3 regions of the Polaromonas sp. P3_B4 genome follow, and region 1 is predicted to be linked to each of the others. Evidence: predicted binding sites of a transcription regulator. Region 1 holds the regulator's gene; each other region holds the start of a gene.

Region 1 (6,706 bases):
TCCGGCCGCGCGCGACTTTACCGGCAAGGCGTGGTGGGAGGCCGGCAGCAGCCTGCCCCGGCCACTCCGGCACGTAGGCATTTACGGCTATCGGGTGGGATTTCTGCGGGAGTTCCCGCGCCTTCCCCAGTCGCCACTCGAGCAACTGGAGTGCCTTGAGCAACTCCGGGCGCTGTGGCACGGCCATCGCATCGCCGTGCACATCACCAGCGACGTGCCTGGGCCGGGCGTTGACACGCCGGAAGACCTGGACCTCGCCCGCAAGCTGTTTTCCTGACCTGCCCTCCCCGGCATGACGCGGGCTCGTAAGTTGCTGTCAGGGGTGCATGCTATCCTTGGGAAAAACACAAGTGTGAGGCCTGCAGGGCGTGCCGGCAGCCCTCCATACCTGTCAAGCAGCCCCTGCGGAAACCGGCCGGCGGTTCGGGCTGACTTCAAGAATTCATAAAATCCGAGGACATCCATGAGACTGATTTTGTTGGGCGCGCCTGGCGCGGGCAAAGGGACGCAAGCGACCTTCATCTGCCAGAAGTACGGCATTCCCCAGATTTCCACCGGCGACATGCTTCGTGCGGCCGTCAAAGCCGGCACGCAGCTGGGCATTGAAGCCAAAAAAATCATGGACTCGGGTGCACTGGTCAGCGACGACCTGATCATCAATTTAGTCAAAGAGCGCATTGCCCAGCCCGACTGCGCCAAGGGCTTTCTGTTTGACGGCTTTCCGCGCACCATTCCGCAGGCCGACGCCATGAAGTCTGCCGGCGTCAAGCTGGATTACGTTCTTGAAATCGACGTACCATTCGACGCCATCATCGAGCGCATGAGCGGACGCCGTTCGCACCCCGCCTCAGGCCGCACCTATCACGTCAAGTTCAATCCGCCCAAGGTCGAAGGCAAAGACGATGTGACCGGCGAGCCGCTGATCCAGCGCGATGACGACAAGGAAGAAACCGTCCGCAAGCGCCTGGAGGTTTACAGCGCGCAGACCCGTCCGCTGGTTGAGTACTACTCCAGCTGGGCAAAGTCAGAGCCTGAACTGGCCCCAAAATACCGTGCCATCAGCGGCATGGGCGGTGTTGACGAGATCACCGCCCGCGCGTTCAAAGCGCTGGCGGGCTGAATCGAGCCTCCAGCGAGTCCATCTGCACCCCAAAGCCGTCAGTCTGACGGCTTTTTTCATTCCAGTTCCCGGCAGACTGAAATCGGAAGGCAGGGTTCAGCTTTGCGCCAACAGCTCGAGCATCATCGCTATTCTCGCCTTCACGGGGCTCAGCCCCTGCGAATCAGAAAACAGATCCCCGGGTGTGGGCAAGATACGACCATTGAGGCACCTTGTCGACCGGACGACCCGCACCCCCGCGGACCGCGCGCGAAGCAAGGCCGCCTCCAGCGCATGGTGCAAGGTGCCATTACCCGTGGCGGCAACTACAAGCCCCTGAACACCCTGCGCCAGCAACGCGTCCACGACCGCACCACTGGCGCCGGCATGGTTCATGACGATCTCAACGTGCGGCCACTGGACCGGAACCACGGAGTTCGCTATTATTTTAATAGCTGCTTGCGCTCGTTCTACATGGGTTTCAGGCCAATTTCGCATTAACCTGAGGAATCCTTCCTCCACATAGCCAATCGGCCCCGCATCACCAGAGTCAAAGGCGTCAACCTTGTAGGTATGCACTTTCTGCACGTCCAGCGCGCTGTGGATGGTTCCGGCGCACACCGCAACCACACCCCTCGCCCCCGCATGACGCGCCGCCGCCATGGCATCCAGCATGTTCTGGGGGCCGTCAGGCACCAGCGCCGTCGCGGGCCGCATGGCGCAGGTCAGCACCACAGGTTTATCGGGGCGGCACACCGCATGAAGGAAATATGCCGTCTCTTCCAGCGTGTCCGTTCCGTGCGTGATAACAATGCCCTGCACGTCCGGCTGGGCCAGAAAGTAATTGACCCGACTGGCCAGCTGCATCCATACCTCGAAGCTCATGTCCTTACTGTCGACCTGCGCGACCTGCTCGGTCATCAAGGGGCCGTACCTTGCCAAGGACGGGACCGCCACGACCAGCTGCTCAACGCCCACCTGGGCGGCGGTATAGCCGATGTTGTCCGACGCACTCGCAGCCTGCCCGGCAATCGTGCCGCCAGTGCCCAGAATCACAATATTTTGAGGATACATAAAACGTAAACTTGCAATCTTTTAAAAACTGGATGAAAATACAGTTACTGGATATTAAAACAGCTACAGCAACGTGCGTACCCAAAGCCAACAGGCAACAGGCAACAGGCAATACGCAAGCGGGCTGAAGTTGTGATTCAAGGAGCAACAGTGATGAGCACACTCGATAACTTTCCGCATTTTCCCTCTGAGGCTCCCAAGCTCACTGCGCGCCAGCAGCAAATTCTGGAATTGATCCAGAGCGCCATCGCGCGCACGGGCGCCCCGCCCACCCGTGCTGAAATCGCCGCTGAGCTTGGCTTTCGCTCTGCCAACGCCGCCGAGGAGCACTTGCAGGCACTGGCCCGCAAAGGCGTCATCGAGCTGGTCAGCGGGACTTCACGCGGCATACGTTTGCGCAATGACGCCCTTCGCAGCCTGAACGAATCCAGAATCAAACAGTTTTCCCTGCCGTTGCAAAGCCTGGCCCAACTCGCCCTACCTCTGGTGGGGCGGGTTGCTGCTGGCAGCCCGATTCTCGCGCAGGAACATGTCGAGCAAACCTATTATTTTGAAAGCAGCCTGTTTCAGCGCCAGCCCGACTACCTGCTCAAGGTTCGCGGCATGAGCATGCGGGACGCAGGCATCATGGATGGCGACCTGCTGGCCGTCAAGCAATCAAAGGAAGCCAAGAATGGTCAAATTGTCGTGGCCCGGCTGGGTGATGAAGTGACCGTCAAGCGCTTTCGCCGCAACAAGCACCTGATCGAACTTCTGCCCGAAAACCCGGACTTTAAAACCATTGTGGTCGAGCCCGGCGAACCTTTCGAACTGGAAGGCCTGGCCGTCGGCCTCATTCGCAACACGATGCTGATGTAGGCAGTTCACCTGGCCACGCACCAGGTGGCGGGCGTTTGGCCGTTGTGATGGCCAACACCCTGGTGCCGGGGCCTTCCTGGCAATTTGCCAGTCTGCAATCCTGCCTGTGTAAACCTCTCTCATACAGGAGTTCATCATGGGAATCATCAGTTTTTCACATACACCAATGTCGTCAGTCCTGCTGGCACCCGTGCAGGCATTGGTGTCATTGTTTTTGCCGGCGCAGGGTATGGCTGGGGCAAGCCGTTTTTCCGCGCCAGCCGGCGCGCAGCCCAGATCTCACCAGCTTGCGCTACCCTTTGCTTCCGGCGATTTCGCGGCAATGCGCGGCCCGTCTGCCCGCGCCACTGGTACTCTTGCCGTCCAACGCTCTGTCAATGCGTCCCGACCCAGCCGGCTGCGAGTTGTCCGTGAGTTTGACTCCAATGTCGGCCCAGCGTGCGCTGGCCGCATGGTGATATCCGGCCGCATGGCCGACGTCTGCGCGGAACTTGAGCGCATGAGCCAGCGAGAAACCTCTTTGAGATAACTGGTACGGCAAGCTTCCCACCAGAAGTTCAGCCCGGGCCTATGCGCTTTGCGGCGCCGTCTGGTGCGTTTCCTTGAGATACAAAATCCCCAGTCGGAAGTGACCCCGGCGGCAAGGAAGAAAAATCTTGCAGGCACAATATCGGCATGAATATTGTGATCCTCGACGACTATCAGGACGCGGTGCGGAAACTGAACTGCGCAGCCAAGCTGGAGGCCTACCCCGCCAAGGTCTATACCAACACCGTTAAAGGCATCGGCCAGCTGTCCGTCCGCCTCAAGGATGCCGATGTCATCGTCCTGATCCGGGAGAGAACCCAGCTCAACCGGCAAGTTATTGAAAAGCTGCCCAAACTCAAGCTGATTGCCCAGACAGGCCGTGTCGGAAGCCATATAGATGTCGCGGCTTGCACAGAACGCGGCATCGCGGTTGCCGAGGGCATTGGGTCTCCTACGGCACCCGCGGAGCTGACCTGGGCACTGGTGATGACCGCCATGCGCCGCATTCCGCACTATGTAGCCCACTTGAAGCATGGCGCCTGGCAGCAGGCAGGGCTCAAGTCAGCTTCGATGCCACCCAACTTCGGCATTGGCTCCGTCCTCAAGGGCAAGACATTGGGGGTATGGAGCTACGGGAAGATCGGGCAAATTGTGGCTGGCTACGGCAGGGCCTTCGGTATGCGTGTCGTCATTTGGGGCCGCGACGCATCACTGGAGCGGGCACAGGCCGATGGCTTTGAAGTCGCGGCCAGCAAAGCCGAATTCTTTGAGCAAAGCGATGTACTGAGCCTTCACCTGCGACTCAACGCAGAGACACGCGGTATCGTCACGCTGGAAGACCTGTCGCGCATGAAAACCACGTCCCTGCTGGTGAATACATCAAGGGCGGAGCTGATCGAGCCGGAAGCATTGATCGCCTCCCTCAATCGCGGGCGGCCCGGCCTGGCGGCCATCGATGTTTTTGAGTCGGAGCCCATCCTGCAAGGCCATGCGCTGCTCCGCCTGGAAAACTGCATTTGCACGCCGCATATTGGCTATGTTGAACAGGACAGCTATGAGCTGTACTTTGGCGCGGCGTTTGACAACGTCGTCAACTTCATCAAGGGCACGCCCACCAATATCGTCAACCCGGGGGCCTTGCAAGTACGGCGCTGATGTGACACGCCCAGCCTGATCAAGTGCGCGTAAACCCGGGATTCCCGGCGAGCCAGGCTCAAACTTCGCTCAAGTTTTCTGCGTCGGCCCCGAAGAATCCGGAAAGTCGAGGTCAAACTCGATGAGATTGTTGGCAGCGGCTTGCGGCGGCCGCGCACCAGCGTCGATCGATGGAAACGGGACCAGGTCCCCGCCCTCACCTGCACTCAAATCAATATCAAGGCCAAGCCGGGGGGAAGCGGGAGGCTGCGTCGGGTCGGTTGCACCTGCCACGGCAGGAGACGGCAAAGGCGCCACGATCTGGAACCGGGCTGACAGTGGCTGGATGCTGGTGGGTCCAAAGCCTGCAACGCTTGGGAGCGTATCCGGCATGGTCGGAATCGACGGTGCGTCCGATGGTTTTACCGGTGCTTCGGCGTCGCCGGGCGGCCGGCTAACAATCCTTTTTGCGATCGAGTGGAGGAGCAACAGCTCGCGGTAGGCGGCCAGGCTGAAGACCTCTCCCCGCGAATCCGGTTTGCGGAATATGGACTCTTCAAGTACGTCGAGTACCTTGGGCGTTGGCCAGAGGGCCTCAATCCGCGAGAGGGCCTCCGTGTAATACTCAAGATCGTGCGTATTCGCCGCGTATTCGTCGAATGGCGGCACCTTGGCATTGAACATCTTGTTGAAGTCTGTGCGCAACGCGTCGTAATCCTCCCGGCGTCCCAAGCTGTGATAGAGGTCAAACAGGTCGAGATAGACGAGCGCGCTTGTTTCCACGTTGTCCATGATGTGGTGGCGCAGAACATCTACCGCCTTGTCGGGCCGGCCGAGCGACAGGAAAAAATCAGCCTGTTGCTGCACATCAAACAGCTCTTCGGCATTCACAATCCGCGGCATGCTGCTGATACCGCTCAGGCTAGGCAGAAATTCCGAGGGGAATCTGGATTCGGCAACCCTTGGGCGCGCCACGGCGCTTGAAGCCGGCGTATTTTTCGGCGCCTCGAAAAATGGTTCGCTGGGATCGAAATCAACCAGCGAATCGGGCATAGGCCCGGCGCTCACCGATTCAGCTTCTGAGGCCCCGCGCAAAAAGGCTTTCCCGGTGTTACCCGTACCTTCAGTCACATAAGGCGCGCTGTCTTCGGCAAACCCTTTGCCCCACCATGATCCCCGGCTGACACGGCTTTGCTGTCGGCTACGTATCCATAGTGCCAGGATCGCAAGAAGGGAGGCGACCAGCAAGGCGTAAAGGGCGTATACGAGCCAGTTGTTATAGCGTTCACCGCGCGCCTGCTCAAGCTGGCCGCGCATTTCCATCACGGCTTTTTCGGTTTTCTGGCTTCGCGCGAGCATGCCGGCAACATCGGCTTCCAGGGATTTCAGGCGCTGGCTGTCGCGCACCATGTCTTGCGGCTGTGCATTAAGCGCCTGCCACAGTGCGGCGGCAGCAGCGCGCTGCTGGGCGTCTGTTGAGGGCTCCGTCAGCAGCTCCGGCGAAGACCGGAGCACAGGGTCGCGCTCGGCCGCCAGGTCAATGGGGTCAAGTTTCAGGCGAGAACGGAGCTTGCCCGCCGGCTCGGATGCGGACTTGCCAGCCCCGCGAACAGCAGGCGTTGCCTGCAGCAACCCAACTGAGGTAGCCGATCGCAATTCACTGCCTCCGGCAGGCGGGACTTTTCCGGACCTCGCTCTTGGGGCTTTTCCCGGGCTGGAGGGCGCGGAGCCTGCCTGTGCCTTTGTGGCGTTGCCGCCGGCGCCAACAACACCAGGCATCTGCGCCACCAGAGGGGCAGTCGCCACGGCTTCTCCGCCGACAACGGGAATCGGGCTGGTGTTTTCTCCGGCCACTTCCGCCAGCAGCACGTACTTGCGCGTGTTTTTCTGCAAGCATCCTTCACGCACATAGAGTGTCACCACCGGCTCGTCGACGCCTGAGCTTGTGCGGATGCGGATCAGTGCCTCACCGGAAGCGCCTTGCGACGTGACAACGCGTACCTTGTCCTGGGC
Region 2 (6,706 bases), 800 kb from region 1:
GGCACCTGGGCCAGGCGCAGCACGGTGGCATGCGCCATATCGGCGACGGTGCGGCCGGGCACGTTGTAAAGCACGGTGGGGAGGTCGCCAACCGCTTCCGCAATCGCCTTGAAGTGCCGGTACTGGCCTTCCTGGGTGGGCTTGTTGTAATAAGGGACGACCTGCAGCTGGCAGTCCGCGCCAACGCCTTTGGCAAATTTGGCCAATTCGATGGCTTCGGCCGTTGAGTTGGCACCGCAGCCAGCCATGATCGGCACGCGCTTTTTGGCCTGCTCAACTGACACCCGGATGATTTCGCAATGTTCTTCGACATTGACGGTTGGGGATTCGCCGGTGGTGCCGACCACGCCGATGCAGTCGGTCCCTTCGGCAATGTGCCAGTCAACCAGCTTGCGCAGGGTGGGGTAATCTACGCTGCCGTCTTCGTGCAAGGGCGTTGCCAGTGCAACGATGCTGCCAGTAATGGGTTTCATGCTCTGCTTGTAAACGTTCGCGGCCATGCAGGTATCTGGGGTGTTCCGGCCTGAACAGCTTCAAGCCGGCCCCGGAAAAGGCCAATCCTGCATTCTACCCAGAGCCTAGGTCAGTCTATAGCGGGGTGGACCCCCTTCCGCGGTATGAAGGGGGGCGGATAAACCCGCGGTGCTGGCTGAGTCGCGGACGGCGGCGATGCGCTGGACAAAGCGTGGCGGACGCTCCTCAAAACCCTCCTCGAAGGCCACCACTTTCAGGCCCTGGCAGACCTGCAGCAATTCACCGGGACGCAGTAAAAAGTCGGGGCGCGAGGGTTTGCCTACCGTTTCATTGCCCTGCGTAAAAGTTTCGTAAATCAGCACGCCACCCGGCGCCAGGCTGGCCAGCAGCGTGGGCAGGAGCGGCCGCCACAGGTAATTGGTGACGATGACGGCTTCAAACTGTCGTCCTTCAAAAGGCCAGGGACCTTCCTCAATGTCGGCCACCACGGCTTCAACGGTTTGGGCGGGGCGCGTGGGAAGAGCTGATGCTATGAATTCGATAGCTGCTTGCGCAAGATCCACAAGGGCCAGAGGGTGATTTCGTTCATAAAACCAGCGGGCATGACGGCCATGGCCGCAGGCCACGTCCAGCACTACGCCGCGCTCAGGCACCAGGTGCGACCAGCGCTGCACCCAGGCGGAGGGTGGTTCCGTGCCATGCGCGGTACCGGTCATAGGATTTTTCCGCCGGGCCGCCCCAAGGAAAAATGCGCCCCATAAGTGAGATCAGGGGCAGCGCGCCGCAGGCTCGGAGTGACAAGCGTGGGGGCTGTATTCATGGTCTTACGTCATCTTTGAGCGCGGCGAGCGCCATCGCCTCGACCCGGCCCGGCGCGATCAGCTTGAGCCAGCGGCCCAGCTTGCCCTTGGCCGTCATGACCACCTCGCGTTCCCGGCGCGCCATGCCCTCAAGGATGAGCCGTGCGCATTCTTCCACGCTCATGGCGTCGTCTTCCTTCAGGCCGCTGGCACCGGCCGCCTCACCGGCCGCGTTGAAGCCGCGGTGGCGGATGCGGGTGGCGACCACGCCCGGGTAGGCCGTCGTTACGCTGACACCGGCCGTTTTAAGCTCGGCGCGCAATGCCTCGAAGAAGCCCGTCATGGCGAATTTGGTGGCGCTGTAGGCTGTGCGGCCCGGCACACCGATCAGGCCCGCCAGGCTGGAGACCGCCACGATGCTGCCGTGGCGCACTTTTAAGTAAGGCAAGGCGGCATGGGTGCACCAGACGCTGCCCCAGAGGTTGATGCGCATCAACTGTTCGTACCAGGCCAGGTCCTGGGCCTTGACGTCTTCAAAAAGGGCTTGCGCCGACATGCCTGCGTTGTTGATCAAGGCATCGATTTGCCCGAACCGGCCGATGGTGGCGGCCACCAGCTGGCGGCATTGGTCCTCTTGCGACACATCGGTTTTGACGGCCAGGGTCAGCGCCCCATGGGCGGCGCATTGGCCCGCAACCTCATTGAGCAGTGCTTCATTGCGCGCGGCCAGCACCAGCGCCACGCCGGCGCCGTGGGTTTTGGCCAATTGCCGCGCCATTTCAGCGCCTATGCCGTCAGAGGCTCCGGTAATTACTATTGTTTTCATAGCTGCTTGCGCCCGTCCTGATTGGGCCGCAGCCCAAAACACACATAAAACCCCTGGGAAGGGCCTTGCGCTAGAAGCAGGCCCAGACCTGGTTGGCGAGTGTGAACAGGAAATCCGGCCGTGTGTAGAGGGCAAACACCCCCAGCGACGCGATGATCGCAAGCGTCCACAGGCCGATTCTTTTGGCCATCTCAGGCCCCTTGGGGCACGGCCGCGCGTGCAATCGGTGATTCACGCACCGGCAGGTTCACCAGCGCGGCAAACACGCCCAATGCAATCGCGATGTACCAGACGATGTCGTAGCTGCCCGTGCGGTCATACAAATAGCCGCCCAGCCAGACGCCCAGGAAGGAGCCGATCTGATGGCTGAAGAAGATAAAGCCGCCCAGCATCGACAAGTGCTGGATGCCGAAGATCTGCGCCACGACGGCGTTGGTCGGCGGGATGGTCGACAGCCACAGCAGGCCCATCAGGCTGGCAAAGATGTAAACGCTCAAGGGGCTCAGCGGTGCCGCCAGGAACACGGCGATCACGATGGCGCGCGAGAGATAAATCGTCGCCAGGATCTTGCGTTTGGCGATTTTCTGACCCAGCGAGCCCGCAATGTAGGTGCCGAACACATTAAAGAGGCCGATCAGCGCCAGCGCATAGCTGGCCACCTGGGGAGACAGGCCCTTGTCCTTGAGGTAGCTGGGCATGTGCACGCCGATGAACACCACCTGGAAGCCGCAGACAAAGTAACCCGCCATCAGCAATTGAAAGCTCGGGTACTTGAAAGCCTCGCGCAGCGCCTGAAGAATGGTCTGCTCGCGTTTGGCAGGCTGCCCGCCGGTAAAACCGCCTTCGCGCAGGCCCAATGCCAGCGGCGCAATCAGCAGCACCGCGCCGCTCAGCACCAGCAAAGCCTCTTTCCAGCCCAGGCTGCTGATCAGCAAACCTTCGGTCGGCACCATCAGGAACTGGCCGAATGAGCCCGCCGCCGCGGCCACGCCCATGGCCCACGAGCGTTTGTCGGCCGAAATATTGCGCCCGATCACGCCGTAAATCACGGCATACGTGGTTCCGGCCTGTGCGGCGCCAATCAGCACGCCGGCTGTCAGGGTGAACAGGAAACCGGTGGGCGACAGCGCCATGCCCACCAGGCCCAGCCCGTAAAGCAGAGCACCGCCCACGATCACGCGGAAGGCGCCAAAGCGGTCGGCCGCCATGCCGGCGAAGATGCCGAACACGCCCCAGGACAGGTTTTGCACCGCCAGCGCAAAGGCAAAAGTCTCGCGCGTCCAGCCCTGCGCCTGCGTGATGGGCTGCAGCCAGAGGCCAAAGCCGTGGCGAATGCCCATGGACAGCGTGACGATGGTGGCGCCGCAGATCAGCACCTGCAGCATGGAGAGTTTTTTGGTGTCGGTGGTCATGGGCGAGTCGCCTCGAGTGGCGAAAAAAGGAAAGGCCTGAGGCGGCCGGGAGGCTCTTTGCCGACTGTAACGAAAATGGCGAAACACTGCCGGGGCCGTCCTTCGTTCCCATCCATGAATCAGGTGAGCTGTATGTTTGTACAGTGACTTTTGCGGCCCCGACTACAATTGCGGCAATTCTTTCATCTGCCATGGCTGACAAACTACCCACCGAATATTCCGAAGGCTCGATCCGCGTGCTCAAGGGCCTGGAGCCCGTCAAGCAGCGCCCGGGCATGTACACCCGCACCGACAACCCCCTGCACATCATCCAGGAGGTGCTGGACAACTCCGCCGACGAGGCCCTGGCCGGCTACGGCAAGAAGATCAAGGTGACGCTGCATACCGACGGATCGGTGAGCGTTGATGACGATGGCCGGGGCGTTCCCTTTGGCCTGCACCCGGAAGAAAAGGTGCCGGTCATCGAGATCGTCTACACCCGGCTGCACGCCGGCGGCAAGTTCGACAAGGGCAAGGGCGGCGCCTACAGCTTTTCGGGCGGCCTGCACGGCGTCGGCGTGAGCGTGACGAATGCACTGTCCAAACGCCTGGAAGTCACCTCCTACCGTGAAGGTATGGTCGCCCATCTGGTGTTCTCCGGCGGGGACGTGACCGAGAAACTGCACCTGCGCAAAAACGGCGAGGGCGACCGCAAGACCGGAACCACCGTCCGCGCCTGGCCCGATGCCAAATACTTTGAATCGGCCGCGCTGCCCATGGCTGAACTCACGCACTTGCTGCGCAGCAAGGCGGTGCTGATGCCCGGCGTCACGGTGACGCTGACCAACGAGAAAACCAAAGACGTCCAGACCTGGCTCTACAAGGGCGGCCTGCGCGACTACCTGATGCAGACCCTGACCGGCGACCCGGTGATCCCGATGTTTGAGGGCGAAGGTTTTGCCGACGCTTCGCACGAGAGTTTTGCCGAAGGCGAGGGCGCGCAGTGGTGCGTGGCCTTCACCGAAGAGGGCCAGCCGGTGCGCGAAAGCTACGTCAACCTGATTCCCACCAGCGCCGGCGGCACGCATGAAAGCGGCCTGCGCGACGGCCTCTTCAATGCCGTCAAGAGCTTTGTCGACCTGCATTCGCTGCTGCCCAAGGGGGTCAAGCTCTTGCCCGAAGACGTTTTTGCCCGTGCCAGCTATGTCCTGAGCGCCAAAGTGCTCGATCCGCAGTTCCAGGGCCAGATCAAGGAACGCCTCAATTCACGCGACGCGGTACGGCTGGTGTCGAGCTTTGTGCGGCCGACGCTGGAGCTCTGGCTTAATCAGCACGTCGACTACGGCCGCAAACTGGCCGAACTGGCCATCAAGGCCGCCCAAACCCGGCAGAAAGCCGGCCAGAAGGTCGAAAAACGCAAAGGCTCCGGCGTGGCCGTGCTGCCCGGCAAGCTGACCGACTGCGAAAGCCGGGACCTGGCGCACAACGAAGTCTTCCTGGTCGAAGGCGATTCGGCCGGCGGCAGCGCCAAGATGGGCCGCGACAAGGAAAGCCAGGCCATCCTGCCGCTGCGCGGCAAGGTGCTCAATACCTGGGAGGTCGAGCGCGACCGCCTGTTTGCCAACACCGAAATCCACGACATCGCGGTCGCCATCGGCGTCGATCCGCACGGCCCCAATGACACGCCCGACCTGAGCGGCCTGCGCTACGGCAAGGTCTGCATCCTGAGCGACGCCGATGTGGACGGCTCGCACATCCAGGTGCTGCTTTTGACCCTCTTTTTCCGCCACTTCCCCAAATTGATCGAATCGGGTAATGTGTATGTCGCCCGGCCGCCGCTGTTCCGGGTGGACGCGCCGGCCCGCGGCAAAAAGCCGGCATCCAAGGTGTATGCCCTGGACGAAGGCGAGCTGATTGCCATTTTGGACAAGTTACGCAAGGATGGCGTGAAGGAAGGCGCCTGGAGCATCAGCCGCTTCAAGGGCCTGGGCGAGATGAGCGCGGAACAATTATGGGAAACCACACTCAATCCTGACACCCGCCGCCTGTTGCCCGTGCAATTGGGCAACCAGGATTTTCTGCAAACCGAGACGCTCATCACCAAGCTGATGGGCAAAGGCGAGGCCGCAGCGCGCCGCGAACTGATGGAGTTGCACGGTGACAGCGTCGAGGTGGACGTTTGAGGCTTCTCCTGTCGTTTGCGCGTGTGATGGGCATCGTGGTACTGGTGCTTGCCGCATTCTGGGCGACGGTGGCACTTGCGCGCCATGAATTCATGGCCTCCGGCTTTGCTTTCGCTCTTGCCGCAGGTGGTTTGTGTTTGTCGATTTTTTCAGAGAAGGCCATCGCCAGAAAGAAGCAGCAGGCGGAGAAGGAGGTCACGTTGGAGGCGCTGCTGTTTAGCGACAGTGCGCTGGACGTGCCATTTCGCTGGTTTCGCTGGCTCTGTTTTGTCGTTGCGCTGTTGCTGATTTTTGGGGTAACGGGTTTGCTGGCAAGGGCGACCTGGCAGGAAGGGAAGTTGGTTCCCGTGGCCTTGCTGGGCAGTTTTGCTGTTCTATTGTTTGTGTACATTGGCAGTTTGTTTGTTTCAGGTTATGCCGCATGGCAATCCGGCAGCGCGTTGAAGGCGGATTTGCTGGGCTTGAGGCTCTGCGGCTTGCCCGCTATCGCCTGGAAGCATATTCGCGGTATCGACCTTAAGCAGTTTGAAGTCAAGGGGCAAAAGAAAGCCATCTTGATGTTGGCGCTTGATCCGGCGACGTTCAACGAGCTGAAATCTGCCTTGGTGCCGAGGTCGCTTCATTGGACGGGTCCCAAATTAAGGGAGAAGCCTGCGGTAGTAGAGTTTGGTTGCGATTTTTTAGGAAGAGACCCGGAGCTCGTCGTTCGGGCCGTCCAGTTCATCGCGGACAAATCAGGTGGGCGAAGGGTCAAGGGCTGGAACTACCTTGAAGCAATTGACGTGGCGGAGCAGCGAGAGCAAGCTGCTGAACTCCGCAGGGAGGCAAACCGCAAGAGTGACCTGCTGTTTGCCGAGCTGCAGCGAATGAACCGGTCGGGACCTGTTGATGAAAAAAGACTGGCGGAAATTGACCGTCAAATGCAGGCTGAACTCGAACGGATGAGTTCAGCGGCCAATGCAGAAGTAAATGCTTTCAAGCACAACATGAGTGCACTGGATGAGCGCCTGAAGCCGCTGAAATGGTTTTACA
Region 3 (6,706 bases), 750 kb from region 1:
GGAACGCCGCCCGCAGCCTGGGCCTCACACAAGCGCAAACACTGCGCTATGTGATCGGCCCGCAGGCCCTGCGTCTGGCGGTGCCCAGTCTCTCCAACAGCCTGATCAGCCTGATCAAGGACACCTCGCTGGTGTCGGTGATTGCCGTGGGCGAGCTGATGCTGGCGACCAAGGAAGTGATTGCCACGACCTTCCAGCCCTTTCCGCTGTACCTGGCGGCGGCGGGCATTTACTGGGCCATGAGCGCCTCGTTTGAAACGCTGCAGAAAAAGCTTGAAGTGAGGCTGAACCGCAGTTATCTGCGTTAGGGCCGGCTCTCGGTTGCCCGATCAGTTATCGCTGATCAAACCGCTTTGCAGCGCTTGCTCGGTATTCGCAAAAATCGCCATCGCGGTCAGCATGCGACTAAAGCCAAGCTTGCGGTAAAACGGTTCCTTGCCGGCCACCGCGTAGAGGATGATTTTTTTGTGACCGCCGGAAAGCCGCACCAGCGCCGCGACCATGTCCTTGCCCATGCCGGAGCCCTGCCGGTCCGGCGCTACCGCGATGTCGCAGATATAAGAGCAATCCTTGCCGTCCGCCACCGCACGGCCGGCGGCAATCAGCTTGCCGGCGTCGTACACAAAACACTTGAACATGCTGTTGGTGAATACGACCTGCAGGTCGGCCGGCTTCTTGTCGCCCAGTGGGGCCATCCGGTAAAGGTTCGACAGTTCTTCCCAGTCTGCGGCGACCATGCCTTCCGATGAATATTTCCAGTCAAGCGCCAAGGTGAACTCCTTTTATCTTCAAACAGTATGAGGCGTGATGCACACGCTTTTTTGGACTATAGCCCTCGCGTCGAACTGACGCGTGCCCCCTCAGAACAGCCGGCCCTGCCCTTCGGCACCCGCAGCCGCTGGCGGCCGGAACCGGCTCAAATCCAGCTCAATGCGCTGGCGGTTAAAGCCAATCCGGTTGCAGGCTTTCTCAAAACGCTGCTTGATGAGTTCAGCCCACAGGCCGTGGCCTTTCATGCGCGAGGCAAAGTCGCTGTCGTAATCCTTGCCGCCGCGCATTTCGTGGATGCGCGCCATGATGCGCGCGGCGCGCTGCGGGTAGTGCAGCTCCAGCCACTCCTTGAAGATGGGTGCCACTTCCCAGGGCAGACGGATCACGGTATAGAACGCGCTGCGCGCACCGGCCTCCCAGGCGGCCTCCAGCACATGCTCCATGTCGTCGTTCACAAATGGGATTTGCGGCGCCACACTGACGCCGACGGGAACGCCGTGCTCTGCCAGCGTGCGGATGGTGCGCAGGCGCCGGTGCGGTGCGGCCGCGCGCGGCTCCAGCTTGCGCGCGAGTTCGCCGTCGAGCGTGGTGATGGTCACGTAGGCGGCGGCCAGCTTGTCAGCGGCCAGCGGCGCCAGCAGGTCCAGGTCGCGCTCCACGCCGCTGGATTTGGTGATCAAAGAGAACGGGTGCCGCACTTCCTGCATCACCTCGATGATGCTGCGCGTCAGTCGCAGCTCGCGCTCGGCGGGCTGGTAGCAGTCTGTGGCCGAGCCGATGTTAAGCAGCTTGGGAACATAGCTGCGTTTGCGCAGGTCGGCGCGCAGCACCTCGGCAATGTTGCGCTTGGCGATGATCCTGGTTTCAAAGTCCAGCCCAGGCGAAAGATTGAGGTAGCTGTGTGTGGGCCGCGCATAACAGTACACACAGCCATGCTCACAGCCCCGGTAGGGATTGATGCTGTAGTCAAAAAAGATATCGGGCGAATCGTTGCCGACAATGGCGCTGCGCGCTTCTTCCATCGTGACCGTGGTTTCGATCCGGGGCGCCTCGCCCGCCGCGCCTTCTTCCAGCGTACCCCAGCCGTCGTCCCATGCGTTGCGCACGTCTTTTTCAAACCGGTGCGGCATGCGCGTGGCAGTGCCTCGGCCCTTGATGGCGTGTAGCGGGATGATGGCGTCGGACATGGATTAATAAGATTTGGTGGGGGCAAGCGCAGTGCCCGGCAAGGTCGCAGAAAAATACTGTATATAAATACAGTATATTCAAACAAAAACCCTTTAGCAAATGTCTGCAACAGGGCCCGCAATAATGGGTTTAAAGCAGGAGACGTCCCATGGCACACGTACTGGTAAAACTCACCGGCGCGCCGCTGGCCGCCGTTAAACAGCAGCTGGAAAAGGACGCGGACGAACATGCGAAGCAAGGCATGTATCTGGAGCACCTCTGGCAAAACGCGGAAGACGCGGCCGAGGTGTTTTTCCTGTTTCAGGTAAAAGACCTGGCGCATTGCCGGCAGCGCATGAAGCAGACGCATGCAAAAGCCCGAGAAGAAAACCCCGATGCACCGCTACCGGCCCTGACGTTTCTGGAGGATGCCTGAGGACTCATCCAATGCAGTCATTGATACGCCCCCTTTTTTCATTTTTCCGTCCCTCTTCTCCCTTTCCGTTTCACCATGATCCAGCGTCCCGAAAACCTTTATGCCCGCTACCACGCCCATGTGTACTTCGGGCCCGGCACCGTTGAGCAGGCACGCGCCCTGTGCGAAAAGGCCGGTGCGCTTTTCGGGATTGCCGTGGGGCGGGTGCATGAACGAGAGGTGGGGCCGCACCCGCGCTGGAGTTGCCAGCTGGCATTTGACCGCGCGGCGTTTGACAGCGTCATTCCCTGGCTCGAAGAACACCGCGACGGACTGGATGTGTTTGTGCACGGGCTCACCGGCGACGACCTGGCCGACCACACCACGCATGCCTCATGGCTGGGTGAGCCTGCGGCATTGAAGCTGGAGATGTTCAGGCAGTGAGCCTGGCTCCGGTTGAATGCTATTAATTCAATAGCTAGTTGCGCTTGTCCAGAAAGGCGAAGAGCTGCTTTTTAACGCAAATAAAAGCGACTCAACCAGCGCGGCCGCAAAGGAATCGGCCGCGATTCCACCGACTGATACAGCACCCAGCCCGCCAGCAGCGACAGCAGGAAGGCCAGCAGCAGGCCCAGCACATTTGCCGCAAGCTGCGTGGGCCAGAAATGGCTCACGATGGCATTGACCAGCAGGCACACCGGAAAGTGGATGAGGAACACAGAGTAGGACATCTGGCCCAGCTGCACCAGCCGGCGCTGCTGCAGCCATCGCACCGGCCAGGACTGTGGCTGCAGCACCGCCAGCCCGACCAGGCCGAAGGCGGTGACCAGTGCCACCACCAGGCGCCCCCTGAAATCCAGCGCCAGGGCCAGCCCGCCCATCACCGCCAGGGTCACGAGCCAGAAGCTGCGCCGCGCGCCAAGGCGGTTTGAGGCCCAGAAGGCCAGCATGCCCAGGGCATAGGAGCCGCAAAAATAGAGGGCGGTGATATCAAAGGCCGGCAGGCGGTTGAAAAACAGCAGCGAAGCCAAGGCTACCAACAGGATGAGGCTCACGCCGAGCGGGGCCGAAACCGAAGTGGTATGCGTTGCATCGCCGTCATGCGGCTGAAACTGGAACCGCCGGGCAAAGGCAAAAATGAGAACCGCCATGGCGTAGAGCTGGAAGTCGATGGCCACGTACCAGACTCCAGCAGAAAGCGCATCCTGTCCGAGCAGGTCCTGCAGCAACAGGACATGGGCGAGCAGCTGGTGCACCGTGGGAGCCTCCGGCACCGAATGATGTGCGAACCAGGGCCTGACCAACGCGGCCACGAGCATACTCACGGCCAGCGCCACCCCATAAGGTTTGACGAGCCGCCAGTAGCGGCGAAAAATCAGGGCACCAGATGAGCCGAACACGGCCACACCCTGCGGCGCCAGCGAGGCCGCCGCCAGAAAACCGCTCACGACCAGGAACACCTGCACGGCCATGCGGCCGTAGTCGTAAAGCCAGTCCATCAAGGCCGGTGCAAACGGGTGCACCACATCCGACATCGGGCCGTAAAAAGCCAGGTGATGCAAAACAATGAGTACGCAGGCCAGCCCTTTGAGGGCATCCATGCCGGGAAAGCGTCGGGTCGCGGTGGTCAAGGCGGGTATTTCAGGCGCAGCGCTGCTCAAAGGTAGCGATGGCGCTTAAGCGCAGACCCGTTTGCGTGCCTGCTCGTACTCGCGCCTGAGCTGGTCCACAAAGGCCGCGGCGCTTTGGACCTTGCTGACAGAGCCAATGCCCTGGCCGCAACCCCAGATGTCTTTCCACGCTTTGGACTTGCTGCCTTCGCCGCCGCCGAAGTTCATGGTCTTGACGTCGCCTTCGGGCAGGTTCTCAGGGTCCATGCCAGCAGCGCGAATCGACGGTGCGAGGTAGTTGCCGTGCACGCCGGTAAAAAGGCTGCTGTAGACGATATCGTCGGAATTTCCGTCAACGATGGCCTGCTTGTAGGCGTCGGCGGCGCGCGCTTCGTCCGTCGCGATGAACGCCGAACCGATATAGGCAAAGTCGGCGCCCATGGCCTGCGCAGCCAGAACCGCGCCGCCGGTGGAGATGGCGCCCGACAGCGCCAGAGGGCCGTCAAACCACTGGCGGATTTCCTGGATCAGCGCGAACGGGCTTTTGACGCCCGCATGGCCGCCCGCACCGGCGGCCACGGCGACCAGGCCGTCGGCGCCTTTTTCAATGGCCTTGCGCGCGAACTTGTTGTTGATGATGTCGTGCAGCACCACGCCGCCGTAGCTGTGGGCGGCAGCGTTGATGTCTTCGCGTGCACCCAGGCTGGTGATGTAGATGGGCACCTTGTACTTCACGCACATTTCCATGTCGTGCTCCAGGCGGTCGTTGGACTTGTGCACGATCTGGTTGATGGCAAAAGGCGCCGCCGGCTTGTCAGGGTTGGCCTTGTTGTGGGCTGCCAGTGCCTCGGTGATCTCGGCCAGCCACTCATCAAGCTGCGACGCGGGCCGAGCGTTGAGCGCGGGCATGGCGCCCACCACGCCGGCTTTGCACTGCGCGATGACCAGCTTGGGATTGCTGATGATGAAGAGCGGTGAACCGATGATGGGCAAAGGCAGCTTGTTCAATGCGCCGGGCAGTCTGGACATGGTGGCTCCGTTGTTATTCTGAATTCAAGAAAAAACATGCTGCAGCCCTTTACTGACGGGCGCTAACAGCTATCAAATAAATAGCAGTGTGTACGGGGGTCAGAACGCGTCCAGCGCCAGCGCCGTGACGCTGTCTGCACCATCGACAATGCTGTCGCGCACGCCGGGCACCTTGGTCAGCAGGTGGTCAGCATAAAAACGTGCGGTGGTGATCTTGGCCTGCATGAAGGCGACGTCGATGCCTTGGGCGATTTGTTCTTGCGCCACCAGCAGCGAACGCGCCATCTGCCAGCCGGCCACCACATTGCCCGCGAGCATGAGGTAAGGCACGCTGCCGGCAAACACGGCGTTGGGGCTGGCTTTGGTGTTGCCGGCCACGAAATCCACCACATCGATGAATGCCAGGCGCGCGGCCTTCAGGCGCTTGGCCACGGCCAGCGCGTCAGCACTGCCCTGCTTGAGCAGCTCGCCTTCGGTTTTTTCGATCTGCGCGGCAATCGCCTTGGCCGTCTGGCCGCCATCGCGCGAAGTCTTGCGGCCAATCAGGTCGTTGGCCTGGATGGCGGTCGTGCCTTCGTAGATGGTCAGAATCTTGGCGTCGCGGTAGTACTGGGCGGCGCCGGTTTCTTCAATAAAGCCCATGCCGCCATGCACCTGCACACCCAGCGACGTCACTTCCAGGCTCATCTCGGTGCTGTAGCCCTTGACCAGTGGCACCATGAATTCGTAAAACGCCTGGTTCTGCTTGCGCACATCCGCATCGGGGTGGTGATGCGTTGCGTCATACGCCGCAGCAGCGACAGAAGCCATGGCGCGGCAGCCTTCGATGTAGGCTCGCATGGTCATCAGCATGCGCTTCACGTCCGGGTGGTGAATGATGGGCGCGCTGGCCTTGATGGAGCCGTCAACCGGTCGGCTTTGCACGCGGTCTTTGGAAAATTCCACGGCTTTCTGGTAGGCGCGTTCGGCAATCGCGATGCCTTGCATGCCCACGGCGTAGCGCGCCGAGTTCATCATGATGAACATGTACTCGAGGCCGCGGTTTTCTTCACCGACGATGTAGCCTACGGCGCCGCCATGGTCGCCGTACTGCAGCACGGCAGTGGGCGACGCCTTGATGCCCATCTTGTGCTCGATGCTCACGCAGTGCACGTCGTTGCGTGCACCGAGTGCGCCGTCTTTGCCGACCATGAACTTGGGCACGACAAAGAGGCTAATGCCCTTGACGCCTTCGGGCGCGCCGGTCACGCGGGCGAGCACCAGATGCACGATGTTCTCGGCCATGTCGTGCTCACCATAGGTGATGAAGATCTTGGTGCCGAAAACCTTGTACGTGCCGTCGGGCTGCGGCTCGGCACGGCTGCGCACCATGGCGAGGTCCGAACCAGCTTGCGGCTCGGTCAGGTTCATGGTGCCAGTCCACTGGCCGCTCACCAGCTTTTCAAGATAGACCGCCTTGAGGTCGTCGGAGCCGGCCGTGAGCAGGGCTTCAATGGCGCCGTCGCTGAGCAGCGGGCACAGCGCAAAACTCATGTTGGCGGAATTGAGCATTTCACCGCACGCTGCGCCTATGGTTTTGGGCAAACCCTGACCGCCAAAATCAGCCGGGTGCTGCAGCCCTTGCCAGCCGCCTTCGACGTATTGGCGGAAGGCCTCCTTGAAGCCAGGCGTGGTGGTGACTTCGCCGGATTGAAAGCTCGACGGATTGATGTCA

What was found. The regulator LexA, encoded in region 1, represses DNA repair genes until DNA is damaged. The targets are predictions, from matches to a motif close to ACTGTATNNNNATACAGT.
Region 2: a site for LexA is predicted at 3,640-3,657, ahead of AC1DVV_RS03750 (DNA topoisomerase IV subunit B). Genes of this name have one in related genera too.
Region 3: a site for LexA is predicted at 2,015-2,032, ahead of AC1DVV_RS03975 (PA0069 family radical SAM protein). Genes of this name have one in related genera too.

The regions. Positions count from the first base shown of each region.
Region 1 is NZ_JBFUGQ010000001.1:1,547,996-1,554,701, forward strand. Features, by position in the region: gene kdsB (3-deoxy-manno-octulosonate cytidylyltransferase) at 1-277, shown strand, start outside; gene adk (adenylate kinase) at 464-1,120, shown strand; gene AC1DVV_RS07440 (asparaginase) at 1,217-2,173, opposite strand; gene lexA (transcriptional repressor LexA) at 2,327-3,031, shown strand; gene AC1DVV_RS07450 (hypothetical protein) at 3,168-3,560, shown strand; gene AC1DVV_RS07455 (D-2-hydroxyacid dehydrogenase family protein) at 3,707-4,714, shown strand; gene AC1DVV_RS07460 (type IV pilus assembly protein FimV) at 4,784-6,706, opposite strand, start outside.
Region 2 is NZ_JBFUGQ010000001.1:749,317-756,022, forward strand. Features, by position in the region: gene dapA (4-hydroxy-tetrahydrodipicolinate synthase) at 1-473, opposite strand, end outside; gene AC1DVV_RS03735 (class I SAM-dependent methyltransferase) at 579-1,190, opposite strand; gene AC1DVV_RS03740 (SDR family oxidoreductase) at 1,291-2,100, opposite strand; gene AC1DVV_RS03745 (MFS transporter) at 2,292-3,512, opposite strand; gene AC1DVV_RS03750 (DNA topoisomerase IV subunit B) at 3,704-5,674, shown strand; gene AC1DVV_RS03755 (hypothetical protein) at 5,671-6,706, shown strand, end outside.
Region 3 is NZ_JBFUGQ010000001.1:800,333-807,038, reverse strand. Features, by position in the region: gene AC1DVV_RS03985 (amino acid ABC transporter permease) at 1-308, shown strand, start outside; gene AC1DVV_RS03980 (GNAT family N-acetyltransferase) at 330-770, opposite strand; gene AC1DVV_RS03975 (PA0069 family radical SAM protein) at 861-1,958, opposite strand; gene AC1DVV_RS03970 (hypothetical protein) at 2,108-2,374, shown strand; gene AC1DVV_RS03965 (DOPA 4,5-dioxygenase family protein) at 2,450-2,797, shown strand; gene AC1DVV_RS03960 (acyltransferase family protein) at 2,869-3,984, opposite strand; gene AC1DVV_RS03955 (NAD(P)H-dependent flavin oxidoreductase) at 4,030-4,992, opposite strand; gene AC1DVV_RS03950 (acyl-CoA dehydrogenase) at 5,092-6,706, opposite strand, start outside.